DNA from 2 places in the Dongia sp. agr-C8 genome. Region 1 is predicted to be linked to the other one. Evidence: predicted binding sites of a transcription regulator. Region 1 holds the regulator's gene; the other holds the start of a gene.
What was found. Region 1 encodes PhoB, which activates phosphate uptake and scavenging genes when phosphate is short. Its sites were predicted from a motif close to TNTCATAAAACTGTCA; they were not measured.
Positions count from the first base shown of each region.

Region 2: ACYQ4T_RS21600 (Na/Pi cotransporter family protein) is a predicted target of PhoB. The motif match lies at 4,507-4,522, and genes of this name have one in related genera.

Region 1 is NZ_BAAGHZ010000003.1:345,595-361,064, forward strand. It holds gene ACYQ4T_RS15825 (NADP-dependent malic enzyme) at 1-353, shown strand, start outside; gene ACYQ4T_RS15830 (N-acetyltransferase family protein) at 356-907, shown strand; gene ACYQ4T_RS15835 (anti-sigma factor family protein) at 923-1,705, opposite strand; gene ACYQ4T_RS15840 (sigma-70 family RNA polymerase sigma factor) at 1,702-2,193, opposite strand; gene ACYQ4T_RS15845 (metallophosphoesterase family protein) at 2,383-3,285, shown strand; gene ACYQ4T_RS15850 (tetratricopeptide repeat protein) at 3,306-3,776, shown strand; gene ACYQ4T_RS15855 (sulfotransferase domain-containing protein) at 4,060-4,965, shown strand; gene ACYQ4T_RS15860 (hypothetical protein) at 4,946-5,863, opposite strand; gene ACYQ4T_RS15865 (ATP-binding protein) at 5,963-7,135, shown strand; gene phoU (phosphate signaling complex protein PhoU) at 7,358-8,062, shown strand; gene phoB (phosphate regulon transcriptional regulator PhoB) at 8,055-8,801, shown strand; gene ACYQ4T_RS15880 (Rdx family protein) at 8,798-9,091, opposite strand; gene ACYQ4T_RS15885 (AmpG family muropeptide MFS transporter) at 9,088-10,425, opposite strand; gene ACYQ4T_RS15890 (branched-chain amino acid aminotransferase) at 10,508-11,362, opposite strand; gene ACYQ4T_RS15895 (S24 family peptidase) at 11,608-12,363, opposite strand; gene ACYQ4T_RS15900 (quinone-dependent dihydroorotate dehydrogenase) at 12,797-13,852, shown strand; gene ACYQ4T_RS15905 (EAL domain-containing protein) at 13,896-15,221, shown strand; gene ACYQ4T_RS15910 (TIGR01459 family HAD-type hydrolase) at 15,225-15,470, shown strand, end outside.
Region 2 is NZ_BAAGHZ010000004.1:276,885-292,354, forward strand. It holds gene ACYQ4T_RS21590 (phosphoenolpyruvate carboxylase) at 1-2,750, shown strand, start outside; gene ACYQ4T_RS21595 (leucyl aminopeptidase) at 2,845-4,335, shown strand; gene ACYQ4T_RS21600 (Na/Pi cotransporter family protein) at 4,575-6,224, shown strand; gene ACYQ4T_RS21605 (hypothetical protein) at 6,357-6,482, shown strand; gene ACYQ4T_RS21610 (putative 2-aminoethylphosphonate ABC transporter substrate-binding protein) at 6,617-7,672, shown strand; gene ACYQ4T_RS21615 (putative 2-aminoethylphosphonate ABC transporter substrate-binding protein) at 7,802-8,842, shown strand; gene ACYQ4T_RS21620 (putative 2-aminoethylphosphonate ABC transporter ATP-binding protein) at 9,040-10,131, shown strand; gene ACYQ4T_RS21625 (putative 2-aminoethylphosphonate ABC transporter permease subunit) at 10,131-11,861, shown strand; gene ACYQ4T_RS21630 (PAS domain-containing protein) at 11,926-12,411, shown strand; gene ACYQ4T_RS21635 (hypothetical protein) at 12,413-12,871, opposite strand; gene ACYQ4T_RS21640 (LysR substrate-binding domain-containing protein) at 12,868-13,755, opposite strand; gene ACYQ4T_RS21645 (2-aminoethylphosphonate--pyruvate transaminase) at 13,854-14,990, shown strand; gene phnA (phosphonoacetate hydrolase) at 14,997-15,470, shown strand, end outside.

The sequences.
Region 1 (15,470 bases):
CGCGGGAGAAGGCCGAGCGCATCCGCGAGGCGGTGCATGTGCTCGACGACCGTCGGGTCGATTTCGAGTATGACGGCGAGATGCAGGCCAATGTCGCCCTGAACTACGGCCTGATGAAGGAGCTCTATCCCTTCTGCCGCCTGGGCGGCCCGGCCAATGTGCTGATCATGCCGGCGCTGCATTCGGCCAACATCGTCGCCAAGCTGATGGCCGAGCTGGGCGGCACGGCGATCGGCCCGATCCTGGTCGGCCTGGAAAAGCCGGTGCAGATCGTGCAGACCGGCGCCACGGTGAACGAGATCGTCACCGCCGCCGCCTTCGCCGCCCTGGCGACGACGCCGCTCAGCCGGTGAGCATGCCGGCCGCCGCGCAGATCCGCGCCGCGGTGGTGGAAGATTGCGACGCGCTCGGCCGGCTGCACGTCCGAGGCTGGCGCGAGACCTATTCCGGCCTGATGCCCGATTGGGTGATCGAGCGGCTGACGCCGGCGGAGCGCTCGCTGCAATGGCGCAAAGGCCTGGAGCGCGGCGCCCGGGGACCCATCGTCTTCATCGCCGAGGCGGAGGATCGCTCGCCGGCCGGATTCGCCGCGGCCGGCCCGGCGCGCGATCCGGCCTTTCCCTGGCAGGCCGAGATCTATGCCGTCTACGTGCTGCGGCGCCATCAGCGCCAGGGCCTCGGCCGCGCCCTGCTCCGGCGGCTGGGCGCGGAACTGGCCGCGCGCGACCGGCGCCGAACGGGGACTTGGGTCTTGAGTGGCAATGCCCCGGCCCGGTCCTTCTATGAAACGCTCGGCGCGCAGATGGTGCATCAGCGGGTCGACGCGTCCGAAGGTTGGTCTTGCGACGAGACCGCCTATCTCTGGGATGACTTCCCGAGCGCACTGGGCTTGGAGCCGCCGCGCTGAAGGAAGCCGCCGCGGTCACGGCATTGCCGCAGCCTTGGCCGCAAAGGCCTGCTGGAATTTGCCGAGCTCGGCGCCGTCGGCGTCGCTGACGGCGGTGAAGGCAAAGCCGGCCTGCCGCCAGGCAAGCACCGAGAAGCCATCGAGCTTGGCGAGGCGCGGCGCGCGCTCGCCCGCGGCCGGACGCATGTAGAGGCTGATCAGATGCGGGCCGGCGCCGTAGACGATGGCCGGCATGGCGCGGTCGAGCGGCACGTCGAGGCGGCCGCCGACCAGGGGAAAGCCGGCGTCGCTCAAGTCCGCGACCAGGGGTGCGATCGTGGTCTTGCCCGAGAACCACGGTTTCACCGTGTGCCGGCTCGACGAAGCGACATCGATCGCATGTCCGGCCAGGAGTGCGCGCTCATGGGCGTTCACGATGCCATGGAGCCAGAGGCTCTCTTCGCTCGGCTGCTCCAGATAGAAGGTGGTGCCGCTGGAGACCATCGCCACCATCGCCGCGGCCACCGCCAGCTTCTGCCAGCTCCAGCCGCGGCGACGGACCGGCGCCTCGTCCTCTAAGCCTGAATCGAGGCTGGATTGGATCTTCTGCTGCAACCCGTCGCCCGCCGGCATGCGGGTGAGCTCGGCTTGCAGGTGGCGGCGGATCTCGCGGAACTCGGCGAGGTCGGCGCGGCATTGCGCGCAGGTCTCGAGGTGCTTCTCGAAGGCGATGGCGGCGACGGTGTCGAGTTCGCCGTCGAAATAGAGATGCAGCGATTCGCAGTCCATGATGTAGCCGAGAGGATCGAACACGCTCATCCGACGGCCTCCTTCAGTTGGATCTGCAACAGCTTGCGGCCGCGGGCGATCCGCGACATGACGGTGCCGATCGGCACCTCCAGGACCGCGGCGATCTCCTTGTAGGAGAGCTCCTCGATCTCCCGCAACAGGATTGCCTCGCGGAAATCCGGCGGCAAGGCGGCGACCGCGCGGTCGATCTGGCTGCGCAATTCGCGGGTCTCCGATTGCTGCTCGGGCGAGGGCGCCGCTTCTTCGGGACGATCCGACTCCGCTTCCGCGGGATCGCCGACCAGGGTCAAATGACGTGGCCGGTTCCTCACCATCCAGCTGGCGGTTGTGTTGCGCACGATCTGGAGCAGCCAGGGCCGCACCTTCTCGCCGGAGAAGCGGTCGAAATACTTGAACGCCCGCAACACCGCCTCCTGCGCGATGTCCTCGGCATCGGCGCGGTTTCCGGCCAGCCACCAGGCGAGGTTCACCGCATCATCGAGATGCGGCAACACCATCGCGTGGAATCTGGATTGCCGCTGCCGCGCTGTATCGGTCTGCCGCTCGCCCACACCAACTCCGGAATGACGCCTAGAGATCCTGATACCTCGGCGTGCGCGATTTTATTCCCTGCGGCGAATCTTCGGAATAGCCGGCAGCATCCTTCGGTCTTCTGGGCGTTGCTCATCCCAGAAGGATTCCTCTCCATGTCGAACAGTGCCAAATCGGACAAGTCCGTCAGCTTGCTGGCAAGCCGGCGCGACCTGCTGCGTATCGCCGCCTTCGGCGGTCTCGCTTTCGCCTCGGGCCTGCCGGGTTTCAAGGCGGCCGCCGCGGCAGCGGACTTCTATTTCGTGCAGCTGAGCGATCTGCATTGGGGCTTCGCCGACCCCAGGGTCAACCCGGACACCCGCGCCAGCCTGGAACACGCGATCGCCGCCATCAACGCGGCGAGCCCGCAGCCGGATTTCATCGTCTTCACCGGCGACCTCACGCATATGACCAAGGATCCCGCCGAGCGCCGCAAGCGCATGACCGAGGTGAAGGCAATGCTCGGCAGCCTCGCCACGAAGAGCCATGTCTATCTCGCCGGCGAGCATGATGCCGGCGCCGACCATGGCGTCGCCTTTCAGGAAGTCTTCGGCGCGCTCAACCAGAGTTTCGACCACAAGGGCTTCCACTTCATCGCCCTCGACAACGCTTCCGATCCCAAGGGCGCGCTCGGGAAGGCTCAGCTCGAATGGCTGGCGGCAGATCTCAAGGCCCATGACGCCGAGACGCCGCTGGTCGTGCTGGCGCATCGCCCGCTGTTCGACCTGAAGCGCGACTGGGACTGGTTCACGCCGGATGGCGCCGAGGCCGTCCAGCTGCTGCGGCCGTTCCGCAACGTCACCGTCTTCTACGGCCATGTGCATCAAGAGATCACCCGGCCGGATGGCAACGTCCTGCATGTCTCGGCCCGCTCGGCGATGTACCCGCTGCCGGCACCGGGCGCCCAGCCGAAGAAGGCGCCTCTGCCCTGGGATCCCGCGGCCAAGGACCACGGCATCGGCTGGCGCCAGGCCGAGAGCGGCAGCCCGATCCGCTTCGACGACCATCCCACCGCCTGATTCCAAGAAAGGACTTCATCATGCGAGAGACTTTGCGCCTCACCCTGATCGCCGCCATGCTGCTGCTCGGGGCCGCTCCTCCGGTCGTTTCCTTGGCCTTTGCCGAGGACGACACCCCGACGCCGGACAATGCCGCCAATCCGGAATACATGGCGGTGAAGGCCGAGGTCGATGCCGGCGACTACCAATCCGCGCTGACCCGGCTGATGGCGCTCGACCAGGAGACGCCCAACGATCCCGACATCCTCAACCTGATCGGCTTCTCGCTGCGCAAGACCGGCCATGCGGACCAGGCGCTCGACTATTACGGCCGCGCGCTGGCGCAGAAGCCCGACCATCTCGGCGCCAACGAGTATCTGGGCGAGCTCTATCTCGAGCTGAAGCAGCCGGCGAAGGCGGAGGAGCGGTTGGCGGTGCTGCAGCAGGCCTGCGGCGACTGCGAGGAATACCGAGAGCTGAAGGGGAGGATCGCGCAGCAGGCGGCGGACTGAGGGACGACGAAGCGCCGTCGCGATACGATGCGGCGGCTCTTCGACATTTTTCCCAACAATCTCGCTTGGAGCGCGGCGATTTGCCGTCAGCCGATGCGCGCCGGAATATTCTTCGAGGGTGTTCGTTGAAGAAGCGGCGTAATCCACGCAGCGGGGCGCGGCGCGACTAAAGCCATAGATTCTAAGCTCCGGAACGCGAAAGCGCGAAGGAAGCGCGAGTTCGCTGCGTAGGAGTTCGCATCGTCGAGTGCGAACTCTACTGGCAAAGGCAGCTTCCCCCATTATGATTCAGCGCAAGCGTATCTTCGATTTCAGCGAACGCATCTCCGACCGCCTGTTGCACCACGCGGCGCAGATCGCCTTTCCCGGACGCGGTGAGCCGCTGCCGCCGGTGTTGATGATTGCCTTGCCGAAATCGGGCAGCATCTACCTTCAGCGCGCCCTGCGCCGCACCTTGCGCGTACCGATTCACCACATCGCCGCGGCCGGCATGTCCGGGGCCACCTTTCGGCATGCCGATCTTTGCCGCTTCGAACGTGGGAATGTGGTCTGCCGCGAGCACCTGCAGCCGCGCGACTTCACCCTGAAAGTGCTGGCGCGGCACGGCGTGCGCCGGGCGGTGCTGCATGTCCGCGATCCGCGCGCGGCGATCGTGTCCTGGACCCGGCACATGGACCGGGTGCTGACGAGCCGCGGGCTCCGCTCGGTCGAGCTTTCCTGCGAGCTGCCGGTACCGGAAGATTACGGCGAATGGAGCTTCGATCAGCGCCTGGGCTGGCAGGTGGCGCAAAAGCTGCCGGGCTTCGTACGCTGGATCGAAGACTGGCTGCGCCTTGCGGAAAGCAGCCGTGACGTCGAGATCCTGGTTACCGACTACGCCGAGCTCTGCGTCGATGCCGGTCAACTCGTGCGGCGGATCCTGGACTTCAACGGCATCGAGTACGATCCCAGCTGGGTCACCATGCCCTCGACCCGATACGGCAAGAACAACATCTTCAGCATCCTGGAGCCCTGTCGCTACGGCGAGGCCAAAACTCCCGACTGGATGGCACGGATGTCGCCGGAAGCGCTGGCTGCGGCGGACGCACTGGTTCCGGCGCGGCTGCGCGAACGTTTCGGCTGGACGAAGATTGCGAGCCGGGCGGCTCCGCACCGCCCGGCCTCGATGCTCAGTTCGACATCACGGTGATGTCGCGGAGGTAATAGGCGCCGCCGGAATTGATGAACAGCAGCCCGGCCATGTCGCCCTTGATCGAGGTGTCGGTCGCGGTCGCGACCTCCTTGTCGTCGAGCTTCACCGCCATCTTGCCCGCCGCGTCGCGGGTGAAGAGCAGAGTATGCGGCTTGCCGTCCTCGAGATTGACGATGCTGTTCAGGCTGCCCAGCGTGGTCGCCCCGGCCGAGGTCACTTTCTGAATCGCGATGCCCGGCGCCGCACCCGGCTGATAGACCATGCGATAGAGCGTCGAGCCCGAGGCCCCCTGATAAGCGCCGAGGTTGAGCCCGCCCTGCTTGTCCTTCGAGGTCAAGGTCACCTTGAGGCTGAAGGCATTCGGGATCTTGACCGGCGTATAGATCGAGGCGAACTGGTTCTGCGCGGTGCCTTGCTGGTTCGAGAGCAGCGCGCCGAGCACGTTGTTGAGATTGACCTTCTGCGGCCGCACCTTGCTGACCAGCCCCTTGTTGGTGCCGCCCTGGTCGATCGCCCAGGTGCCGGCGCTGACTTTCCAGGTCGGGTTGCTGGTGTAGTCGCCGTCGCTGAAATCGTCGGCGAAGATCTTGGTGGCCGGTGCCGCGGCACCACCGGAGTTCTGCATCGCCTCGTATTTCGCGACTGTCGCTTTAAGGTCCTCGAGGAAGTCCGGCGATGCCGCCTGCGACTGCTCCGCCGCGGCGATCTTGGTCTTCAGCTCCGCGATCATGCTCTTCATCTGCTGGCCCGCGGCGCCGGCCCAGGGCTTGTAGGTCTGGGTGGTGGTGCCGGCGGCGTCCTCGGCCAGGACGGCGGGCGTCGTCGTCAAGGCCATCAGGCTGACGACGCTCGCCGCAAGCAGCAGCCGAAACTTGTGATTCTGCGAAGTTTTCATGACATCCTCCCCTCGACCAATGGAATTCCGCTACTTTGGTTGCCGCTCGAATCGCCCGAGCGTGCTGCCTAGCATACAGCGGACATTATGTGGGCTCTCATGCGTTTGCCGAAGCTTATTCTGTCCTCGATCGGTGCCCAGGGCGGCCGCAAGGCCGAGGACCCGGCGCCGGCCGGCGGAGCGGATGCTCTGGTGAACGGGGCGGCCGTCGAATCGCTCGGCCGCATGCTGGAATCGATCCCGGCACCCCTCTTCGCCCTCGACCATAACCGCCAGGTGGTGGCCGCCAATGCCGCCGCCGGCAGGCTGTTCGGCGGTACCATCACCGGGCGCAACCTCTTGGCCTTCCTGCGCCATCCGCCGCTGGTGGACGCGGTCGAAGCCTGCGAGGCCGGCCGGTCGGTCGAGCCGGTCGATCTGCCGGAAAGCCAGGGCCGCAGCGGCCAGCGCCGGCTGGTGGCGCGCCTGCAGGCGATCCGGCCGCCGATGGCCGGGGCTTCGGTGATGGTGCTGCTGGAGGACATCACGGCGGCCGAACGGGCGCTCACCTTGCGGCGCGATTTCGTCGCCAATGTCAGCCATGAATTGAAGACCCCGATCGCGGCGCTGCTCGGCTTCATCGAGACGCTGATGGGGCCGGCGCGGGACGATCCGCTGGCGCGCCAGCGCTTCCTCGGCATCATGCGCGGCGAGGCCGAGCGGATGAACCGCCTGGTCTCCGAGCTGCTGTCCCTCTCACGCATCGAGATGAACGAGCATCAGCCGCCTTCGGGCCGGGCCGATCTCGGCAATATCCTGAAGACAGTGCGGGACAGCCTCTCCCTCAAGGCGGAGCAGCGGCAGATCCGGATCGCCTTCCCCGGCCTCGCCGAGCTGCCGACCATCCCGGGCGATTCCGACGAGCTGACCCAGGCAATCCAGAACCTGGTCGATAACGCGATCAAATACAGCCCGGAAGGCGGCGAGGTCCTGGTGCGCTTCGAGCGGATCGAGGATCCGGTCGCCTGCCGGGAGAAGCTGCAGGGCATCCGCTCGCCCAAGGCGATGATCTCGCTGAGCGTCGCCGACCAGGGCGAAGGGATCGGCAAGGAGCATATCCCGCGCCTGACCGAGCGCTTCTACCGGGTCGATGCCGCCCGCTCCCGGGAGCTCGGCGGGACCGGCCTTGGGCTTGCCATCGTGAAGCATATCGTCAACCGGCACCGGGGCAGCCTGGACATCGAGTCCGAGCCCGGAAAAGGCAGCGTTTTCACGCTGTTCCTGCCCGCCTAGGTTCAGCCACCGCCCGGAAGCCCGCGTGGAAATCCACCCGGGGCTTCGTCACGGAAGCGTCATACAAGGGCAACATTGGCGTCATTGGAGGGACTTAAATTGCCGGGCGCGGACAGGTGCGTCCGAGTCCATGGCGGCTGCCTTGGGCATTCATAAAACTGTCACAAAACGGTAGTATCTATGCCGAACAAAGCTTTGGACGCCGCGCACGAGAACCCGAACATGGCCCATGACCACACGGTGAAGAGCTTCGACGTCGAGCTGCGACGCCTGGTCCAGGAGATCGCCCAGATGGGCGGCCTGGCCGAGGAGCAGCTCGCCCAGGCGATCGACGCGCTGGCGCGGCGGGATTCCGAGGCCGCCACCAAGGTGATCGAGAGCGACCGCCGCATCGATACGATGGAGCACGAGGCGGGCAACCTCGCGGTGCGCATCCTGGCCCTGCGCCAGCCGATGGCGACCGATCTCCGCGAGGTCGTGGCCGCGATCAAGATTTCCTCCGACATCGAGCGCATCGGCGATTATGCGAAGAACATCGCCAAGCGCGCGCTGCAGCTCAACCAGCTCGGCCCGTTGCGTCCGGTCTCGTCGATTCCACGGATGGGGCGCCTCGCGCAACAGATCGTCAAGGACGTGCTCGACGCCTATGTCGAGAAGGACGCGGCGCTGGCAATGGCGGCGTGGCGGCGCGACGAGGAGATCGACGATCTCTACACCTCGCTGTTCCGCGAGTTGCTCACCTACATGATGGAAGACCCGCGGAACATCGGGCCTTCCACCCATCTGCTCTTCATCGCCAAGAACATCGAACGCATCGGGGACCACGCCACCAACATCGCCGAGACCGTCCACTTCCTGGCGCTCGGCCGCACGATCGACGAAACCAGACCGAAGGGCGATACCACGAATGTTGCAATCGATGGCTGACCGAACCCGTCCCGCCCATGCGGGGCGGGAGACCGATCGCGACCCCGCCAACCGGCCGACGGTGCTGGTGGTGGAAGACGAGCCGGCGCTGCTGGCGCTGCTGCGCTACAACCTCGAGAGCGAAGGCTACCGGGTCCTCGAAGCCAAGAACGGCGAAGAAGGCCTGACCCTGATCCGCGAGACCAAGCCCGACCTGGTGCTGCTCGACTGGATGCTGCCGTTCCTTTCAGGCATCGAGGTCTGCCGGCAGATGCGCCGGCTGCCCGACCTGAAGTCGATCGCCGTGATCATGCTCACCGCCAAGAGCGAGGAGGCCGACAAGCTGCGCGGCCTCGAGGTCGGCGCCGACGACTACGTGACCAAGCCGTTCAGCCCGAGCGAGCTGATGGCGCGGGTGAAAGCGGTCTTGCGCCGCGCCCGGCCGCAGCTCTCGACCGAGACGCTGGCCTACAAGGATCTCTCGATGGATCTTGCGACCCATCGGGTGAAGCGGATGGAGAAGGACGTGCATCTCGGCCCGACCGAGTTCCGCCTGCTCCGCTTCCTGATGGAGAACCAGGGCCGCGTCTTCTCGCGCGAGCAGCTCTTGGACCATGTCTGGGGCCGCGACATCTATGTCGAGCCGCGGACCGTGGACGTGCATATCCGCCGCTTGCGCAAGGCGATCAACATCGAGGGTGCGGCCGACGTGATCCGCACCGTGCGCGCCGCCGGCTATTCGCTCGACGTCGAGGGCTAAGTCGCTTCCGGCTTCTTATCGGAATGGCCGAGCGGCTTCTCCGGCGCGACCACGTCGCGCACGATCTGCTTCAGCAGCTTGATGTCGGGGAAGCGCCCTTCGGCCTTGCGCGACCAGAGCAGCTTGCCGCCGCTCCGCACCTCGAAGATGCCGCCAGTGCCGGGCACCAAGGTCACGCCGCCGATCTCGGTCTCGAAGGTGGTGAGCAGCTCCTGCGCCATCCAGGCCGCGCGCAACAGCCAGCGGCATTGGGTGCAGTATTCGATCTCGATCCGCGGAAGGTCGGTCATGCGGCCGGCGCCTGGTCCGGCACCAGCTTCTTCTCGTTGGGATAGAGACGCGTGATCCAGACGAGGAAGACCAGGCCCGGGATCGCCATCAGCGCCGTCGCCGCCCAGAACTCCACCCAGGGCATGTGGTCGGCGAGCCAGCCGCTGCCGCTCGACATCAGGGTACGGCCATAGGCCATGAACGAGGTGAGCAACGCGTATTGCGTCGCTGTGAAGGCGCGGTTGCAGAGATCGGAGAGATAGGCGACGAAGGCCGCCGCGGCGAGGCCGCCGGCGAGGTTGTCGGCGCTGATCGCAATGCCGAGCCAGAGCAGGTCGTGCCCTTGCATCGCCAGCATGCTGAACAGCAGATTGGTGACGGCCTGGAGCACACCGCCGATCATCAGGGTCTTGAAGACGCCGATCCGCGCCACGACAGCGCCGCCGACGATGGTGCCGAGCGCGGTCGCGAGCACGCCCCAGACCTTGGTGATGGCGGCGATCTCGACGCCGGTGAAGCCGATCTCGTTGTAGAACGGCGTCGCCATCGTGCCGCCGAAGGCATCGCCGAATTTGTAGAACAGGATGAAGATCAGGATGATCACCCATCCCGGCCGGCGGACGAAGTCCATGAAGGGCTGGACCACCGACCTGTCGATCCATGCGCCATAGGTTCCCCCGGGTATCATGCGCTGAACGGTCGGCGCCGTGGCGGCGTGACGATCGGGCTCCGGTACGAACAGGGTGAAGACGGCACAAATCAGAATGGCGCCGGCAAGAAACGCGAACACCACCTGCCAGCTGACGAAATCCGAGAGCGCAACCGCACCGGCACCGGCGAGCAGCAGGCCGATGCGATAGCCGACCTGGGTCGAGCCCGCGCCGGCGCCCTGCTCTTCCGGCTTCAGGATCTCGATGCGATAGGCGTCGACGACGATGTCCTGGCTGGCCGAGAAGAAGGCAACGGCCAGCACAACGATGGCCGTCATCTGCGGATCGATCGCCGGATCGGTGAAGCCGAGCGCGAAGATTGCCGCGGCGAGGAACAGCTGCAGCAGGAACAGCCAGCCCTTGCGTTGGCCGAGGAGCCGCGTCAGCACCGGCAGCGGCATCTGATCGATTGCCGGCGACCAGAGGAACTTGAAGGTGTAGGGCGTGCCGGCCAGAGCGAAGAGACCGATCGTGGTCTTGTCGATGCCGACTTTGGAGAGCCAGTAGGACAAGGTCGAGAGCGTGAGCAGGAGCGGCAGCCCACTGGCGAAGCCCATCACCAGAATGATGAACTGGCGCGGCTCCAGATAGACGGCGAGCGCCTGACCCCAGCTCTTGCGTGGAGTTGCCGTCGACTCGCTCATAGGTTCAGCTCCTTCACGCGGATGCTGAATCATCGCGGGTGATTCGGCAATCTCGGTTCTTGGCCAATCGGTTCTTGGCCAATCAGTTCTTGGAGTGCGCGAAGTCCCAGTAGAGGCGGCGCGCCAGGGAGTAGATGGCGCCGATCGGCTTCTCGCGGTCTTCGACGCCGGTCACCGGCAGAACCTTGCCGTAGTTGCCGGAGGAGAAGACCTCGTCGGCCTCCAGGACTTCCTCGAAGCGGAAGCTGCGCTCGTAGACCGGCACGCCGGCGGCGGTGAAGAGCTTGATCAGCCGCTGCCGGGTGATGCCGTTGAGGAAAGTGCCGTTCGGCGCCGGGGTGATGGCGGCGCCGTCCTTGGCGATCCAGAGATTGGCGGCGCTGTATTCCGCGACATTGCCCAAGGGGTCGAGCATGACCGCGTCGTCGAAGCCCCTGGAGACGGCTTCGCCCGCGGCGCGCCCGGCCTGGGCATAGAGGCAGACCGCCTTCGCATCGGTCGGCGCGCTCTCCGGCGAGGGGCGGCGGAACTTGGAGAGTGTCACGCGAAACGGCTTCGGCTCCGGCATCGGCGTCGCGGTCAGCGAGATCGCGATCCGCGTGCTGGCCGGATCGGGCTGCATCCAGCCGGCGGTCGACCACAGGAAGGGACGGATATAGAGCGCGGTGCCGCGCGGGAACTTCGCCACGCCGTCCAGCACGATCTCCTGAATCTCGCCAGCCGAGAGCGGCGAGGCGAGTCCCAAGTTGCGCGCCGAGCGCACCGCGCGGGCGCAATGCAGATCAAGATCCGGGGTCACGCCTTCGAAGGCGCGCGCGCCGTCGAACACGCCGCCCATCAGCCAGGTCGCGTGGTCGAAGGCCCTGAGGATGTAGGGATCGCCCTTCACCCAGCTGCCGTCTATGAAATGCAGCGCATCGGGCACGATGGCGCTCACGATAGATCCTCCCGGTACTTCCGCCGCACCCCTTCTCCACTCCGCCGGCTCACTGTCCGTCGGATTGTCAAACCTCGGGTGTCGCTTGGAAGTCTGACTGCGTTCAGCCGCCTTGCTGCGGCGTGGTCGAGAGGATCAACGGTAGCGGGGCCGGAGCCGCGCGGTCAAGCCAGCGCTTGATCGCAAACGAAACGGCGGCCAACCAGGGCCGCCGCACCGTCGTGAAACCGTTCGTCGCTGCCGAATTACTGGCTGGCCCAGAGAATGCGGGCGATCCAGCGGGTCTGCGCCGCAGGCACGTATTCGCCGGCGCCGGAGGAGGCCACCGGCTCGAGCAGCACGCCGTCGGCGTCCTGGCGGCCGACGCGGCGGATGCGGACCGAGCCGTCGCCGCTCTGCACCACGACGCGATCGCCGCGACGGATCTCGGCGCTGGGCGACACCACGACGACGTCGCCATCGCGATAGATCGGGTCGAGCTCGCGGCCGCTGATCTCGATCGCGAAGGCGCCGCGGTCGTTGACCGTGCCGAAGCTCATGCGGCCCCAGCTTTCGCCTTTCGGCTGGCCGTCGGTGCTGAAGCATTCGCCTTCGCCGAGGCGCTCCAGGGCGATGATCGGCAGGGCGCGCGCCGTCGGGCGCGCCGCCATGCGGCCGGCGCCGAGCGCATCGTCATAGCCGCTGGCGCCGCTGCCCGCGGCACCGGTCAGCTGCACGAAGCTCGAAAAGCTCTCGCCGGTTACCGCCAGAATCTTCGCGACCGATTCCGTGCTCGGCCAACGCGGCCGCCCTTCCCGGGTGATGCGCTTCGACGGGTTGAAAGCGGTCGGATCGAGGCCCGCGCGCCGCGCCAGGCCCGAGGCCGAGAGCCCGTGCTTGGCGGCAAGCCGGTCGATGCCGCGCCACACATCGCCATGCTGCAGCATCTGCGTGTGGATGATTGGATTGTTCACGCGCCCCTCCTCGTCATTCGGCTCGCTCGCCAACTTGGCCATCGTCATCTGCCAGTCCCCAGTCGCCCTGCTCCAAAGCACCTGCGCGAAGCAGGGCGGGTGTCACCGGCCACCATTGATTTCATGGGCCGGTGATAATCGATAATCGGGTCTGATACAGCGCCCAGGCCGCGGCAGCGGATCCGATTGACTCGCGAGGGCAGTTTAAAGATTCGGTCTTCAGGAATAAATGGCGCTACTGGGAAAAAGATGACGGTGCCAGCACAATTTGGTGCTGTTTTGGCAGATTTTGGTATCCAGTTGGAGCCACCCATTCGCAAATTGCGAAAAATCTGGTCTGTGAATGGTTATGCCGAACGCCAAGCCTTCGGTTCAAGTCTACAATCCTGTCACGCCTCGCTTTTTGCGAATCGCATGCAGCTGATAGCTTTTGCACAAGTCCTCTTCATCGGGGCCTCTTCAACAGGCCTCAGCAGCGGCGGTGGCGATGCTATATCAACGGGCTTTCCCGCTCCTCGACCGGATCGATCCGGAGCGGGCGCACCGGCTGGCGCTCGCCGCGCTGAAAACCGGCCTCCTCGGCAGCAATCGGCGACCTGACCCTCCCAGCCTGGCCCAGACCCTGTTCGGCATGGGCTTCCCCAACCCGGTCGGTCTGGCCGCCGGCTTCGACAAGGACGGCGAGGTCTATCGTCAAACGCTCAAGCTCGGTTTCGGTTTCGTCGAGCTGGGCAGCGTCACGCCGAAACCGCAGCCGGGCAATCCACGACCGCGGCTCTTCCGCCTCACCGCCGACCGTGCGGTGATCAACCGGATGGGGTTCAACAACCGTGGCATCGCCGCGATGGCGGAGCGGCTGAAGTCCCGCAACACGGCGCAGGGCATCGTCGGCATCAATCTCGGCAAGAACAAGGACCAGACCGACGCCGCCGCGGATTATGCCACAGGCACGAAGCTGCTGGGTCCGCTTGCCGACTATCTGGTGATCAACGTCTCCTCGCCGAACACGCCGGGCCTGCGCGCCCTGCAGAGTCGCGACGCGCTCGCTGCACTGATCGCAGCGGTGCTGGAAGCGCGCGCCACGCTCGCGCGTCGGCCGCCGCTGCTCCTGAAGATCGCGCCCGATCTGACCGATGCCGACCGCCAGGACATCGCCGAAGTGGCGCTCGCTTCCGGCCTCGATGGGCTCATCGTCAGCAACACGACGATTGCTCGGCCCGCCGGCCTCGATCCGCGCTTTGCGCAGGAAGCGGGTGGGCTCAGCGGCCGGCCGTTGTTCGAACCAGCGACCGAGATCCTGCGCGATATCTATCGCCGCACCGGCGGCGAGCTGCCGATCATCGGCGTCGGCGGAACCAGCAACGCCGCGGACGCCTATGCCAAGATCCGCGCCGGCGCCAGCCTGGTACAGCTCTACACCGCCCTGGTGTTCGAAGGCCCGGGCCTGGTGCAGCGGATCAAGCAGGGGCTCGCGGAGCTGCTGGCGCGCGACGGCTTTGCCAACATCGCGGATGCGGTTGGCGCCGATCATCATTGATGGTTTAAGGTGCTGTTAACCATCATGGGATAAGCCAGACGCCATGTCCTCGGGGCGCCACTTTCTTCTGCTGATCTTGAGCATTGCCGCGGCCGTCGCCGCAGCCTTGTTCCTGCCGCAGCAATTCCCGGCCACTGTCTCGCCGCAGATGGGCTATGTCATCGGCGGCTTCGTGTTCGTGATCGGCGCGCTGGTGGTCCTGGCGCTGCGCCAGCGCGCGACGCTGCGCCAGTGCGCCGACATCATGGGCCAGATGAACGAGACGATGGGCCTGATGATCGCCGATCAGCGCCGCGTCGAAGAGCAGGTGCTGAATATCCAGAGCGCTTTGAGCACGCTCGGCGCGGAGCCGCAGCGCGATGTCGGGGAAGTCGTCGCCGAGGTCAAAGTGCTGCAAAGCCTGATCGAGCAGCTCTATCAACAGCGCGGCGCCGCGGCGTCCGCGGCAGCGGCGGCACTGGCAATGCCGGCCGCTCCGCCGAGCCTGCGGGTGGTCGACAACCCGAACCTGCCGAAACGGCAGGAGCCTGCGAAGGCCACGCCGACGGCGGCCAAGGACGATGCGTCCGGCAGCACGGCGATGCCGCCGGTGATGCAGGGCCTGGGCGAGCGGCAGATTCTCGATCTCCTGCGCGACGGCCTGCGCGAGAACCGGGTCGAGCTGGCGCTGCAGCCGATCGTCAGCCTGCCGCAAAGGAAGCGCCGCTTCTTCGAATGCTATTCGCGAATCAAGGCCGCCGACGGCAAGATCCTGGTGCCCGAGCAGTATATCGAGATCGCCGAACGCCACGGCCTGGTGACCGCGATCGACAACATGCTGCTGTTCCGCTGCATCCAGCTGCTCCGGAAGCTGCGCAAGGCGAACGCAAGCGTCGGCTTTTTCCTCAACATCTCGCAGCGCACCTTGTCCGACCGCGACTTCTTCCGCGAGTTCATCAACCTGATGGCACAGAACGCCGAACTCGCGCCGGCGATCGTCTTCGAGTTTTCGCAGAAGGCCTGGGACAGCGCCGACAATACGCTGCACCGCGATCTCGACCGGCTGGCCCAACTCGGCTACCGCTTCAGCCTCGACAAGGTCACCCATCTCGACATCGACGTGCCCGGTCTTTCCAGCCGACACTTCCGCTTCATCAAGGTCGAGGCGACGCGCCTGGCGCAGGCAGCGGCCAGCGGCGCGATCGGCGACGATCCCAAGGCCTTCAAGCGCATGCTCGACTCCTATGCGATCGACCTGATCGTCGATCGCATCGAGTCCGAGCCCATGCTGCTCGAGCTTTTGGAGCTTTCCATCGACTTCGGACAGGGCTATCTCTTTGGCGAACCCCGGATCGCCAAACCGGACCTCGCCACTGCCGCTTCACAGTAGTTCATGCCCGATCCCTTCATTCTCAATCAGCAAGAGCCCGTCACCCGCATCCTCACCGGCCTTCGAGAGATCGCCGACAGCTTCGACCTCGTGCTCATGGACCTCTGGGGCTGCGTGCATGACGGCGTGAAGCCCTATCCGGCGGCGCTCGACTGCCTGGCGCGCCTCCGCGATGCCGGCAAGGCTGTCGAGATCCTGTCCAACGCGCCGCGCCGGGCCAGTGAGGTCGAGGCCAAGCTGACCGAGATG
Region 2 (15,470 bases), on a different contig from region 1:
GCGCCGGGCGGATCTCGCGCTATCTCGGCGAGCATGATGCCAGGAAGAACGAGGAGCGCCTGCGCCTGGTCTTCCGCCAGGCTGCGGGTATCGCCGATAAGCCCAAAGGGGGAAAGGGCAAGAAGCCGGCAAAGTCCTTCGCGCAGTTCCAGGCGCTGCTGGAGCGCGAGCTGTTCGGCATTGTCTTCACCGCGCACCCGACTTTCTCGCAGTCGAAGCCGATGATGCAGGCGCTGGCCGAGCTCGCCATCGACCGCGATGTCGACGGAAAGAAGCTTTCCGCCAAGGAGCGCAATCGTCTCCTCGCGCAGGCGCGCGCGGTCGAGCATCGACCGGCCGAGAAGCTCGACCTTACCTACGAGCATGAACTCTCGCTGCTGGCGATCGAGAATACCCACAAGGCGCTGCGCCGCGCCTATGAAATCGCCTTCGAAGTGGCGGCCGAGCTCTATCCCGAAGACTGGCAGAAGCTCTCGCCGCGTCTGCTCACCATCGCCTCGTGGGTCGGCTACGACCTCGACGGCCGCTCCGACATCCGCTGGTCCGACACGCTGCTGAAGCGCCTTAAGGTCCAGGTGCTGCAGCTCGAGCGCTATCGCGCCACGGTAGAGGAGCTGCGCGCGATCTATCGCCAGAACCGCGGTAATGTCGATCTCATCCATCTCATGGACCTGATCGAGAGCCGCCTCGCCATGGCGATCAACGAGGCGCGCGACGAGATGGAGGTGTTCCGCGGCGGCGCCCAGGACCAGGAGAGCTGGGTCGAGGAGGTCAAGCGCATCGCCAAGCGCATGCACAGCGGCCGCGATCTGCGCCTGATCGAGTCCGTCCAGCTGCTGGAGCTGGTCGAGCGTGCGATGGCGATGACCGAGGCGCCAGCGGCCTTGAGCAAGCTGCTGATCCTGCGCGCCGAGCTCGCCAATCACGGCCTCGGCCTCGCGCATACCCACGTGCGCCTCAACTCCGTGCAGATCCACAACGCGATCCGCAATCTCATCGGCATGGAGGCGGCGCCCGACGATCCGGCGCACAAGCGCTCCTACATGGCGAGCGTCACCAGGCTCGCCCATGACGTGAAGCCGGTGAAGATCAACTTCGCATCGATCCTGGCGGAGCGAACCTCGGCCAAGCGGCTGTTCATGCTGGTCGCGCAGATGCTGAAATACATCGACGCGACCACGCCGGTTCGCTTCCTGATCGCCGAATGCGAGACCTCGCTGACGCTGATGGCGGCGCTCTATTTCGCCAAGCTGTTCGGCGTCGATCACAAGGTCGATATCTCGCCCTTGTTCGAGACCACCAAGGCCTTCGAGCGCGGCATCCGCGTGATCGACGAATGCCTGCAGAACCCGACCTTCGCCGCCTATGTGAGGAAGCGCGGCCGGCTCTGCATCCAGACCGGCTTCTCCGACGCCGGCCGCCACCTCGGCCAGACGGTTGCCGCGATCTCGGTCGAATGGCTGCGCCTGAAGCTGGGCGAGCTGCTGAAAGACCGCGGCTTCACCGATATCGAGCTGGTGGTGTTCGACACTCATGGCGAATCGATTGGCCGCGGTGGCCATCCGGAGGATTTCCGTGCCCGCCTCGAATACGTGGCCTCACCCGTCAGCCGCCACCAGTTCGCGGTCAACGGCGTGCGCTGCAAGGAGGAGGCGAGCTTCCAGGGCGGCGACGGCTACATGTATTTCGTCACGCCGGACATGGCGCTGGCTTCGGTTACGCGCATCCTCGAATACATGCTGGAGCTGCCCTCCAGCACCACCGAGGACGACGTCGCCTACAAAGCCGAAGAGGATTACATCAAGGAGACCTTCATCACGGTCCGCCGCTTCAACGAGCGAGTGATGGACGATCCGGCCTATGCGACCCTGCTCGACACCTTCGGCGGCAATCTGCTCTTCGTCAGCGGCTCGCGGCCGATCCGGCGCCAGCAGGACGGCGTCGAGCAGCGTCTGAATCTCACGCATCCGTCGCAGATGCGCGCGATCCCGCATAACGGCATCCTGCAGCAGATGGCGCTGCTGGCGAACACCGTCGGTGGGGTGGGCGAGGCGATCGTGCGCGATCCCGAGCGGTTCCAGCGCGTCTATAAGGCAAGCCCGCGCCTGCGTCGCTTGCTGGGCATGGTCGAATGGGCCCTCGAGTTCACCGATCTCGAGGCCTTGAAGTCCTACATCGATCTCTACGATCCCGGCCAGTGGCTCTCCCGCGCCGCGCAGATGAAGGACCCCGACGAGGCCCAGGGCCTGCGCGCGGTCGCCGAGCATTTGGAGCATGAGAACGTCTACAACCGCCTCGCCAAGATCTACCGCGTGTTCCAGCGCGACATGATGGACCTGCGCGACGGGCTGGCCCTGGTCGGTCTGCCGAAGCCGAAGATCGACGCCGAGGTGCGGGCGAACCTGCGCGTCCTGCATGGCATCCGTATCGCGCTGATCATGCGGATCTTCAGCCTCGCGATCCACGTCCCGGACTTCTCGCAGCAGCACAACATCACCCGCGAGCAGCTCTTGACCAAGATCTTCCATCTCGAGATCGACGACGCGATGCGCAAGCTCGCAACCATCTTCCCAAAGGTGGAGGAAACCAAGTTCGAAGGCGATTTCGGCGAGGTCGCGACTTATGTCGGTGACTGGACCCAGACCTACGAACGGGAGCACGCCCGGATCTTCCAGCCGATCGCCGGTCTCTACACCCTGGTTCTGCGGGTGAGCTCCGGCGTCACGCATACGATCGGCGCGATGGGGTAGGGGGCGGCGCCCCTCCCTATCTTTTTTACCGGATCGCCATCCGGGCGCCGATTTGCGATAACCCCTGGCAAAGAGAGTGAGTCAGGGGAATCGCATGCAGATCGCCTATCAGCCGAAACCGTCGGCCGCCGCCGTCATTGCCGTCCTCGTGCCCGAGGGCGGCAAGCTCGGCGCGCGGGCCCAGGTGCTCGACACCCAGCTCGGCGGCGCCATCGGCCGTGCCGTCAACGCGCCGGCCTTCAAGGCCAAGCGCGAGCAGATCATCGAGCTGGTCGCCCCCACGAAAGACGGCCCGCGCCGGGTGCTGATCGCCGGCGCCGGCGTGCCGAAGGAGTTGAACGCCCGCAACGCCCGTAGCCTCGGCGGCGCCATCGCCGCGTGCCTGATGGCGGCGCATGAGCCGGAGGCCGATCTGCTGGTGGACCTGCCGAAGGGCACGCCGCTCGGCGAGGGCGAACTCGCCGCCAACCTCGCGCTGGGGATTCGCCTGCGCAACTACCGCTTCGGCAAGTATCTCACCAAAGAGAAGCCGGGCAAGCCCAAGCTGCTGACCGGTGCCACGCTGGTCACCGCGAAGGCCGCCGAGGCGCGGAAGCTCGACCACCGCCTGGCCGCCGTGGCCGACGGCGTGCATTGGGCCCGCGACCTCACTAACGAGCCGCCCAATGCCCTTTATCCGGAAGAATTCGGCGCGCGCATGAAGAGCCTCGGCAAGCTCGGCGTGAAGGTCGAGGTGCTCGACGTCGCCGCCATGAAGAAGCTCGGCATGGGCGCGATCCTCGCGGTCGGCGGCGGCTCGCAACGCCCGCCGCGGCTGCTGGTCCTCCAGTATAACGGCGCGAAGCAGACGAAAGACGGCCCGATCGCCTTCGTCGGCAAGGGCGTCTGCTTCGACGCCGGCGGCCTCTGCCTGAAGAAGCCCTCGGGCATGGTCACCATGAAGGGCGACATGGCCGGCGGCGCCGCGGTGGTGGGTGCGATCCACGCGCTGGCGGCACGCAAGGCCAAGGTCAACGCGGTCGGTGTCGTAGGGCTGGTCGAGAATCTGCCATCCGCCACCGCCTACAAGCCGGGCGACATCGTCACCACCATGTCCGGCCGAACCATCGAGGTGATTGACACAGATGCCGAGGGCCGCCTGGTGCTGGTCGACGCGCTCTATTACACGGCGACCCGCTTCAAGCCGCGCTGCATCGTCGATCTCGCCACCTTGACCTATGCCGTGTCCGCTGCGGTCGGCGGCGCCTATGCTGGCATCTTCTGCAACGACGAGCGCCTGAACAAGCAGCTCACCAGCGCCGGCGAAGCCACCGGCGAGCGCCTCTGGCGTCTGCCGATCGACGGTTATTACGACCAGAACCTGGAATCCGGCATCGCCGATTTTCGGCATCACTCGCCGGACGACGAATCCGCGGATGCGGCGCATGCCGCGGCCCTCCTGAAGAACTTCGTGGCAGACCGCCCCTGGGCCCATCTCGACATCGCCAGCAAGGAGTTCACCGGCAAGGATCGCCCACTGGTCCCGGCCGGCGCGACGGGCTACGCGGTCGCCCTGCTGGAAGAGTTCGCAGCGGGACTGGAGTAGGACGGAGCACCGCTGCCGCAGATTGCCGGGTCGAGCCCCGGCATGACGGTGCCTGTTTGATTGTCATGCGCGGGCGTGACTCGCGCATCTCTCGCCGTTTTGTCGTGGGATAAGTCCCATCCTCGCGGAAACGTGTCGCTTTCGCGCTCGCCCGACTCGGGCTCCATAATGTTACAGTTTTATGACAAAGTGACCGTCGGGAGTGAGCCGCCGGCTCCCATCCGGCGTTGGAATCAACCATGGAATTCCTCCTCCATCTCTTCGGCGCAGTCGCCCTGCTGCTCTGGTCCTTGCGCATGGTGCGGACCGGGGTAATGCGCGCCTATGGCAGCCAGCTCCGGCATTGGGTCGGCCTGGCGATGACCAACCGCTTCCGGGCGGTCGGCGCCGGCGTCGTCACCAGCCTGCTGCTGCAATCTTCCAGCGCCACCGGGCTGCTGACCTCGTCTTTCGTCACCCGCGGCATGGTGGGCGCGGCCTCGGCCTTGGCGATCATGCTCGGTGCCGATCTCGGCACCAGCCTGGTGACGCAGGCCTATTCGCTGCCGATCTACATCCTCTCGCCGGCGCTGATCCTCATCGGCTACATCATGTTCAACAAGCTGGAGAGCACGCGCCTCCGGGATCTCGGCCGTGCCGGCATCGGCCTCGGCCTGGCGCTGCTGGCGCTGCATCTCATCACCGAGGCGGCCGAGCCGATCCGCGAGGCGCCGCTGCTGCCGCAGATCCTGAACCTGATGTCCAACTCTCCTGTATTCGGCGTGATCGCCGGCGGTATCCTGACCGTGCTCTGTGCCTCCTCGATCGCGGTGGTGCTGCTGATCGCCTCGCTGGTGAAGGCTGGGCTGCTGCCGGTGCCGCTGGCGCTGGCCTTCGTGCTCGGTGCCAATCTCTGCGCCGACGTGATGGCGATGCTGGCCTCGATGGGCGATCCGCCCGAGGCGCGCCGGGTCCAGCTGGGCAATATGATCTTCCGCGGAATCGGCGTGGTCGCGATCCTGCCCTTCCTGCCGCTGGTCGTGCCGCTGCTGCCCATGCTGCCGGATTTCGGCGGCGGCGCGATGCGCCAAGTCCTCGACTTCCATGTCGGCTTCAACCTGGCGCTGCTCCTGGTCTTCATCGGCCTGATCGGCCCGGTCTCGCGCCTGACCCGCAGGCTGATGCCCGACGCGACCAAGGCCGACGACCCGGCGCGGCCGCGCTATCTCGCCGCCAGCGCCGTGGATTCGCCATCGATCGCGCTGGCCAATGCCTCGCGCGAGGCCTTGCGCATGGGCGATGCGGTCGGCGAGATTCTGCGCCTGTCGCTGCAGGCCTTCCGCTCCGACGACCGCAAGGTGATCAAGCAGGCCAGCGACCTCGATTCCCAGGTCGACAAGCTCAACGAAGCGATCAAGCTCTACCTCACCAAGGTCAGCCGCGAGAGCATGGATGCCGCGGATCAGCGCCGCATCATCGACCTCATCACCTTCACCACCAACCTCGAGCATATCGGCGACATCGTCGACAAGAACCTGATGGAGCTCGCCGCCAAGAAGGTGAAGTACAAGCTGAAATTCTCGCCCGAAGGAGCCGAGGAGATCGAGGGCATCCACGATCGCCTCAACGGCAATCTGCAGCTTGCCATGAACGTCTTCATGACCGGCGATCTCGACCTCGCCCGCAAGCTCTTCGCCGAGAAGCAGGCGTTCCGCGAGCTCGAGCGCCAGGCGTCCGAAAGCCATCTCGAGCGCCTGCGCGAGGGCCGCATCGAGAGCATCCAGACCAGCGGCCTGCACCTCGACATTCTGCGCGACCTGAAGCGGATCAATTCCCACCTCGCCCTGGTCGCCCAGCCGATCCTGGAGGCGGCCGGCGAGCTCAGTCCCTCGCGCCTCAAGGAAGCCTGATCTCCGAATCGTCACGGCGCTTGCGGTTCTTGATGCACGTCAAAGAGGGAAGGGGCAGTTTGTGCCACCATTCTCCTGATCGCTCGGTGCCTCAAAGACAGGCGCGGGCACCTGTGCGAAGGAGTACGGGCCATGGCCCTTCTCATGATCACCAGCTGGCTGGCGCTGCAGCTTCCGACCGGCATCCTCCTCGGGCGTTACCTGGAGCGACAGCCGCTTCTGGTGCCCGTCCGGGTCCGGCGCCGAGCGGCAACCTGACGCCGCGATCCGGGCCTATCCTTCTGTGATTTCCCGCTTAATTTGACTTCGGTATAATCTCCCAGCTATGGAAAGCCGCGCCGGGGCAGGGGACGCCCGCGGGCGATGGGGAACAGACTGGGAAGGCGTTTTCAATGACTTCGACCATGCGGACCGCGCTGCAATGGCTTTGCGGCGGATGCTCTGTGGCAGCCTTGTTCTTCGCCCCCGCCGCCCAGGCGGCCGATCCCCAAAAGGTCGTGGTGTATACGGCACTCCAGGCCGAGCAACTGCCGGTCTACGAGAAGGCCTTCGAGGCAAAGTACCCGAAGTTCGATATCGAATGGGTCCGCGGCACCCCGGCCGAGATCACCGCGAAGCTGCTGGCCGAGAAGGGCGATCCCCAGGCCGATGTCGTCTGGGGCCTCGGCGCCAGCTATCTGATGCAGGCCGACAAGAACGGCCAGCTCGAGCACTACCGCCCGCAGGGCTTCGACCAGATCAAGGACAGCTTCAAGGACCGCCGCACCGGTTGGCCGGTCTGGGTCGGCATGGACGCCTGGGCCAACGCCATCTGCTTCAACACCCAGCTTGCCGCCGAGCGCAAGATCCCGAAGCCGGACGCCTGGAAGGACCTGGTCGAGCCGGTCTACAAGGGCCAGATCGTCATGCCCAACCCGAGTTCCTCGGATACCGGCTTCGCCTCGGTCGCGGGCTGGATCCAGACCTTCGGCGAAACCGGCGGCTGGGACTATATGGACCTCCTGCACGAGAACGTCTCGAGCTATCTCCATTCCGGCGCCAAGTCCTGCGCTGCGGTCGCGACCGGTGACGCCGCGGTCGGCATCTCCTTCGGCTATGCCGGGGTCAAGCTCGCGAACAACGGCTCGCCGATCGAAGTCGTTTTCCCGAAGGAGGGTCTCGGCTGGGAAATGGAGGCGACCGCGGTGGTGAAGGGCGCGAAGCATCTCCAAGGCGCGCAAGCCGTCGCCGATTTCTCCGCCAGCGCCGAAGCCAACACGCTCTACAACAGCTACTACCAGATCCTGGCCCGCAAGGACGTCGCGGCGACTTTGCCGGACAACTATCCCGCCGGCGAAGAGGAAGCGCTGATCGACCCCAACAACTTCGAGGCGGTCGCTGCGCGACGCCAGCAGATCCTCGACGAGTGGGAAAAGCGCTACGGCGGCAAGAACGCGCCGAAGAGCTGAGGCGCGGACGAGTCTTCCCCAGCTGAATACAGCTGCCTCCAACACGTCACCGCGCTGTTATCAAACCGTCACGGTTTCGGAAGAGGTTCCCTTCGCGCGATCCGGAGAGATCGCTGAGGAGAGGGAATCATGCAGATGTTCGGAACTAAATCACGTCTCGCCGGCCTGACGCTGGCGGCGCTGGTCGGCTTTGCCGCTACGGCAGCGGCGAAGGACAAGCTCACCGTCTATACCGCGCTCGAGGAAGAGCAGCTGCCGGTCTACAAGCAGGCCTTCGAGGCCGCGAACCCCAACTACGAGATCGAGTGGGTGCGCGATTCGACCGGCGTCATCACCGCGCGCCTGCTGGCCGAGAAGGCCAACCCGCAGGCCGACGCGATCTGGGGCCTGGCGGCGACCAGCCTGATGGTGCTCGATAAGGAAGGCATGCTTGAGAGCTACAAGCCCGCGGGCTATGCGGACATCAAGGATGACTTCAAGGACAAGCGCGACAACCCGACCTGGGTTGGCATGGACGCCTGGGCCTCGGCGATCTGCTTCAACACGGTCGAGGCCGAGAAGCTCGGCCTGCCGAAGCCGGAGACCTGGAAGGACCTGCTGAAGCCGGTCTATGCGGGCCATATCGTGATGCCGAACCCGAACTCGTCCGGCACCGGCTTCCTCGATGTCGCGGCCTGGCTGCAGATCTTCGGCGAGAAGGAAGGCTGGGCCTACATGGACGGTCTGCACCAGAACATCAACACCTACCTGCACTCTGGCTCGAAGCCCTGCAAGGCTGCTGGCGCCGGTGAATATCCGATCGGCATCTCCTTCTCCTACCCGGGCGTCGTGCTGAAGAACAAGGGCGCGCCGCTCGAGATCATCCTGCCGAAAGATGGGATCGGCTGGGAGATGGAGGCGACCGCGATCATGAAGGGCAGCAAGCACCTCGACGGCGCCAAGGCACTGGCCGACTTCGCCGCCACCGCCGACGCGAACAAGATGTACAACGACTACTATCAGGTCCTGGCCAGCAAGACCGTGCAGGCCAAGTTGCCGGAGAACTACCCGGCCGACGAAGAGAAGCTGATGATCTCGCCGAACGACTTCACGGCCATGGCCGCGAAGCGCGCCGCGATCCTCGAAGAGTGGCAGAAGCGCTACGGCTCCAAGGACGCCCCGAAGAGCTGAGCTGCCGCAGCGGAGAGACCCGTCGACCCCTCACCCTGTCCCTCTCCCGCAAGGGGAGAGGGAACGCTGTGGCGATAGCCTTGACTAGGCTCTCGCGCCTTGCAGCGAAGAAGAACCCCCTCTCCCCTTGCGGGAGAGGGCAGGGGTGAGGGGTCGATCACTCTCACCGCGCAACACTCACGGTCGCGAGCTGTATCATGCCCTACCTCCAGATCTCACATGTCAGCAAATCCTTCGGCAGCTTCCAGGCGCTGAAGGATGTCTCGCTCGACATCGAGGACGGCCGGTTCGTCTGCTTCCTCGGCCCCTCCGGCTGCGGCAAAACCACCTTGCTCCGCGCCATCGCCGGCCTCGACATCCAGACCTCCGGCCGCATCTTGCAAGCCGGCCGGGACATCTCCGCGCTGCCGTCTGCGCAGCGCGATTTCGGCATCGTCTTCCAGTCTTATGCACTGTTCCCGAACCTCTCCGTCGCCGACAACATCGGCTACGGCCTCAAGAACTCCGGCAAGCCGCGCAAGGAAATCGCCACCCGCGTCCAGCAGCTCGCGGAGCTGGTCGGCCTCAACGGCCATGAGCGCAAATACCCGAGCCAGCTTTCCGGCGGCCAGCAGCAGCGCGTGGCGCTCGCCCGCGCCATCGCCATGTCGCCCGGCTTGCTGCTGCTCGACGAACCGTTGTCGGCGCTCGATGCCCGCGTGCGCCTGCACCTGCGCACCGAGTTGAAATCGCTGCAGCGCAAGATCGGCGTCACCACGATCATGGTGACCCACGACCAGGCGGAAGCGCTGGCGATCGCCGATCAGCTGGTGGTCATGAACCACGGTGTGATCGAGCAGGTCGGCACGCCGCAAGAGGTCTACCGGAACCCGAAAACCGCCTTCGTCGCGGACTTCGTCGGTCATATGAACTTCCTCCGTGCCGAGGTGGCGGGCGAGGGGACGGTGCGCGTCGGGCCATTGATGCTCTCTGCCGAAACCGGCGGTCTCGGCGTGGGTGATAGCGTGACGCTCTGCTTCCGCCCCGAGGACATCCAAGTCCGTGGCATCGCCGCCGGCCACAAGAACGCAATCGAGGTCCGGATCGAGGAGATGGAGTTCCTCGGCACCTTCTACCGCGCCGACCTTGCCGTGAACGGCCACCCTGCTTCGCAAAGACTGGGCTCGCCGCGTCTGATGGCGGACTTCTCGATGAATGCCGCCCGGGACCTGGGGTTGGAGCGCGGCAAGGTCATCCCCATCGCGATGCCCGCGGACCGGTTGCGGCTGTTCGGTGAGAAGCGCGGCTGATGGCCGACACCTTCGCCTTCGACCTTGTTTCCGCGCGGCCGCAAGCACCGGCGAAGATCCGCCCGATCGTCGGCCGCGAAGAATGGGGCATGCGGGCCGGGCTCGGCCTGCTGGCGCTTTACCTCGCGGTCACCATCGCCATCCCGCTCTTCATGCTGCTGCGCAAGAGCGTGGAAGACGCGGACGGCAACTTCGTCGGCCTCGCCAATTTCGCGAAGTATTTCGCCGACCCGGCGCTGTCGCTCTCCTTCGAGAACAGCTTCTTCATCTCGATCCTCGGCACCGCCATCACCCTGGCGCTGGCCTTTTGGTATGCCTACGCGATCACCCGAACCTGCATGCCGGCCCGCGGCTTCTTCAAGGCCCTGGCGCTGATCCCGCTGCTGGCACCTTCGCTGCTGCCGGGCCTGGCTCTGGTCTATCTCTTCGGCAACCAGGGCATCTTCAGGGGCGCGATGATGGGCGGGTCGATCTACGGCCCGGTCGGCATCATCATCGGCGAGGTGTTCTTCGCCTTTCCCCATGCGGTTCTGATCATCACCACGGCCCTCGGGATGGCGGACCAGCGCCTCTACGAGGCGGCAGCTGCCATGCGCGCCGGTCCGATGCGCACCTTCTTCACCGTGACCTTGCCCGGCTGCCGCTATGGCGTGATGAGCGCCGGCTTCGTCATCTTCACCTTGATCTTCACCGATTTCGGCGTGCCCAAGGTGATCGGCGGCTCCTATGACGTGCTGGCGACCGACATCTACCAACAGGTGATCGGCCAGTTCAATTTCCAGATGGGCGCCGTCATCGGCCTGTTGCTGCTGGCGCCGGCAGTGATCTCCTTCGCCGCCGACCGCATCACCACCCGCCGCCAGCAATCCATGGTCTCCTCCCGCGCCGTGCCGCTGGAGCCGAAGCCGCGCCCGGCGGTGGACCGCGCCTGCCTCATCTTCTCGCTGCTGGTAGCGCTCTTCCTGCTCGGCGTGATGGGCATGGCGGCATTCGGCAGCGTGGTGAAATTCTGGCCCTACAATCTCACGCTGACGCTGGAGCATTACGACTTCGGCAAGCTCGGCACCGATGGCTGGAACCCCTTCTGGAACAGCCTGAAGCTCTCGGCCTTCACCGCCGTTTTCGGCACCGCGATCGTCTTTACCGGCGCCTACCTCGTGGAGAAGATCCGCGGCTTCGGCGTCGCGCGCTCGGCGGTGCACCTTCTCGCCATGCTGCCGCTGGCGACGCCGGGCCTGGTGCTCGGGCTCTCCTATATCTTCTTCTTCAACAGCCCCGCCAACCCGCTGAACTTCATCTACGCGACGCTGGCGATCCTGATAATCAGCACGATCACGCATTTCTACACGGTCTGCCATTTGACCGCGGTGACCGCGTTGAAGCAGCTCGACGCGGAATTTGAAGCGGTCTCGGCCTCGCTGAAAGTGCCGGTCTGGCGCACCTTCCTGCGTGTCACCGTGCCGGTTTGCCTGCCGGCGATCCTCGACATCGCGATCTATTACTTCGTCAACGCGATGACCACGGTCTCGGCGGTGATCTTTATCTACACCGGCGCCACCAAGCTGATGGCGATCAACGCCCTCAACACCGACGACGCCGGCAACAGCGCCGCCGCCTGCGCCATGGGCATGACCATCGTCCTCACTTGCGCGCTGGTGCGCGGGCTGCATGCACTCGCTGGTCGAACTTTCCTCGCACGGCACCAGGAGTGGCGGCATCGGGCCGGTTGAGGCAAGGGGGAGTCGCCTTGCGATAGGAATTGGCTCAAGATGCACCCTCGACCTGGGGGTGTTCTTGCAAACCTGGACCGATCCGGAACTGGCCAAGTCTACACAGGTCAGGACGCTCTATGACTGGTGGATCGCCAATGCCGGCCCGTCAGGCATCCCGGATCGCGAGTCCTTCGACCTGATCGAGCATCGCCTGCTGATGCCCAACGTCTTGATCTCCGATGTCGAGCCGGAACCGTTCCGCATCCGCTATCGACTGGTTGGTACGCGGGTCGTCCACAATATCGGAGTCGATTTTACCGGCCGTTATCTGGATGAATTTCTCGGCTCGAATTTCACCATTCCCTGGGCGCAGTTTTACCGCCAGGCCTACACCACGCGCCGGCCGCTGATGGGCGTCCTGACCGAGCCGACCCGGAGCGGCAACACCTTCACCTATGAGTTCGGGATCTTTCCGGTCGCGCGCGGCGGCACCGCCGTGGAGCAGTTCATTGCAATCGAGGATTACTTCGACTTCACCCTGAGCTCCGGCGCGCTGGCCGGACTCTGAGCTATGCGCGGCAACCCGCGATCATCGGCTTGAGCGCCGCCGCGGCGCCCTCGGCAGTAAACTGGCCCTTCCAGCCGAACGGCGACATCGAGATCGTGAAGGCCTTGCTGGCGGCGATATCCTCGGCCAGGCGCTGGAACGCCACTTGGGCGTTGAGATCCGACGCCTCGAAAGTGAGCTCCGCATCCTTGGCGACCGCGGTGATCTCGCTGCGCCCGCGATCGGTGGCGAAGGTCAGGGTGTAGCGGTGGTCGTCGGGCACCGAGACCCGGAATTGATGCGAGCGCAAGATGATCTGCGGTGCACCCGTGACCGGGCAGACGAAGATCACCGCGTTTTCCCGCGCGTCCTTGGTGCCGGCATAGCGCGCCCCCTTGTTCTCCAGTCCATCCCAAGGATCCGACTGCGCATAGGCGGCCGCGCTGAATAGCGAGAAGGCGAGGGCCAACATCCACTTCATCGCTTCCGCTCCTGTGCCACCGTTTCCTGCACGATATCCAGGAAGGCCTTCACCAACGGCGTTCCTTTCCGATCGGCGAGGCAGGCCACGTATTCCGTCGAAGCCATCACCGGCCCTTCGAACTCCAAGGCTTTCAGCCGCATGTCGTCGCCGAATTCCGCGCGCGCGACGATGCCGATCCCCAGGCCCGCGGCCACTGCCTCGCGGATCGCTTCGCGGCTGCCGATTTCCAGCACCTCGCCGGTCTTGATCCCGGTCCCCTTGATCGCCGCCTCGAAGCATTGCCGCGTGGTGGAGGAAGGCTCGCGCAGTACCAGGCGATGCCCGGCGAGCTCGGCGATCTTGATCCGTCGGCGTTTGGCCCAGGGATGGGCGCGATCGACGAAGCAGATCAGCTGGTCCTGCCGGAACGGGATGGCATGGATCCGCGGGTCGGGATTCACGTTGGCGGCGATGGCGACGTCAACGCTCTGGTCCAGCAGGTCCTCCTGCAGCTTGGTCGAGTTGCCGATCGACATCGACAGCCGGAGATTGGGATAGCGCCGGTTGAACACCGCCAGGAACGGGATCGAGTGATAGGGCGCGTCGGCGCCGATCCGGAGATGCCCGCGCTTCAGCCCCTTGGCCGAGGTCAGGACCTGCTCGGCCTCGATTTCCAGGCTGAACAGCCGCCAGGTGATCTCCAGCAGCTGCCGCCCGATGTCGGTCAGCTCGATCTTGCGCCGCCGCCGGTCGAACAGGTGCACCCCGTAGCGCTCCTCGAGCGCCCGGACCTGCCCCGACAGGGTTGGCTGGGTGACGTGCAAGTTATTGGCGGCCTTGGTGAAACTGCCCTCGGTGGCGACCGCGTGGAAGGCCCGGAGCTGGCTCTGGCTGAGGCTCATGACAGAATAGGTTGGCCCTATAGGTCACATAACTGTTAACGATTGGATTTATAGTACGAGCCGCGGCCATAATCCAGCCATCCCCATTGGAGAGAGACATGGCGCAAGCGCACGATCCCTGGCTTCTGACCCCCGGCCCGCTCACCACCTCGATGACGGTGAAGCAGGCGATGTTGCACGACTGGGGCTCGCGCGACGCCGGCTTCATCGCCATCAACACCCACATGCGCCGGCGCCTGGTCGAGCTGATCGGCGGCGGCAACGATTTCACCACCGTGCCGATGCAGGGCAGCGGCACCTTCGCGGTGGAGGCGATGCTGGGCAGCTTCGTCGGCCCGAAAGACAAGCTGCTGATCCTGATCAATGGCGCCTACGGCAAGCGCATGGCGAAGATCTGTGAATACGCCAAGCGCGCCGCCGTGCTGCTGGAATGGCCGGAGGACCAGCCGGTTGATCCCGCCAAGGTCCGCGAGACCCTCGCCGCCGACCAGGCGATCACCCATGTCGCCGTTGTTCATTGCGAGACCACCTCGGGCATCTTGAACCCGATCGTCGAAGTCTCCAAGGTCGTCGCCGAAGCCGGACGCAAGTTGCTGATCGACAGCATGAGCGCCTTCGGCGCATTGCCGATCGACGTTGCGTCCGTCACCTTCGACGCGGTCGCCGCTTCCTCGAACAAATGCATCGAAGGCGTGCCGGGCCTGGGCTTCGTGCTCTGCCGCATCGCCGCGCTGGAAAAGACCAAGGGTAATGCCCATTCGCTCACCCTCGACCTGTTCGAGCAGTGGCAGAACCTGGAGAAGACCAGCCAGTACCGCTTCACCCCGCCGATCCATTGCATCGTCGCCTTCGACCAGGCGCTGACTGAGCATGAGGAGGAAGGCGGCGTGCAGGGGCGCGGCGGCCGCTATCGCAACAACCATAGGATCCTGGTCGAGGGCATGCGGGCGCTCGGCTTCGAGACCCTGCTGCCCGATCGCCTGCAAGCGCCGATCATCGTCACCTTCCACATGCCGGCCGATCCAAAATTCGTGTTCGAGAACTTCTACGACGGCCTCAAGGACTGCGGCTTCGTGATCTACCCGGGCAAGCTCACCGTCGCGGACAGCTTCCGCATCGGCTGCATCGGCCGTATCGGCGAGCCTGAGATGAAGGCCTTCCTCGCCGCCGCCAAGGACGTGCTGAACGGAATGGGCGTCGCCTCAGGCCGCCCGCACAACAAGGCGGCGGAGTAAGCGCCCATGAATAACGTCAACAAAAGCATCACCGTCAACGGCAAGAGCTATGCCTGGCCGAAGCAGCCCTTGGTCGTCGTCTGCGTCGACGGCTGCGAGCCGGACTATCTCACCAAGGCCATTGCGGCGGGCGCGATGCCCTGGCTGGCGAAGGTGGTGAAGACCGGCGCCAACCTGATCGGCGATTGCGTGGTGCCGAGCTTCACCAACCCCAACAATCTCTCGATCGTGACCGGCGCGCCGCCCTCCGTGCATGGAATCTGCGGCAACTACCTCTATGACCGCGAGAGCGGGCAGGAGGTGATGATGAACGATCCGAAATTCCTGCGCGCGCCAACCATCCTGGCGGCCTTCGCCGATGCCGGTGCCAAAGTCGCCGTGGTCACCGCCAAGGACAAGCTGCGCCTGTTGCTCGCCAAGGGCATGAAGGGCATCTATTTTTCGGCCGAGAAGGCCGACCAGGCAAACGAGCAGGAGCAT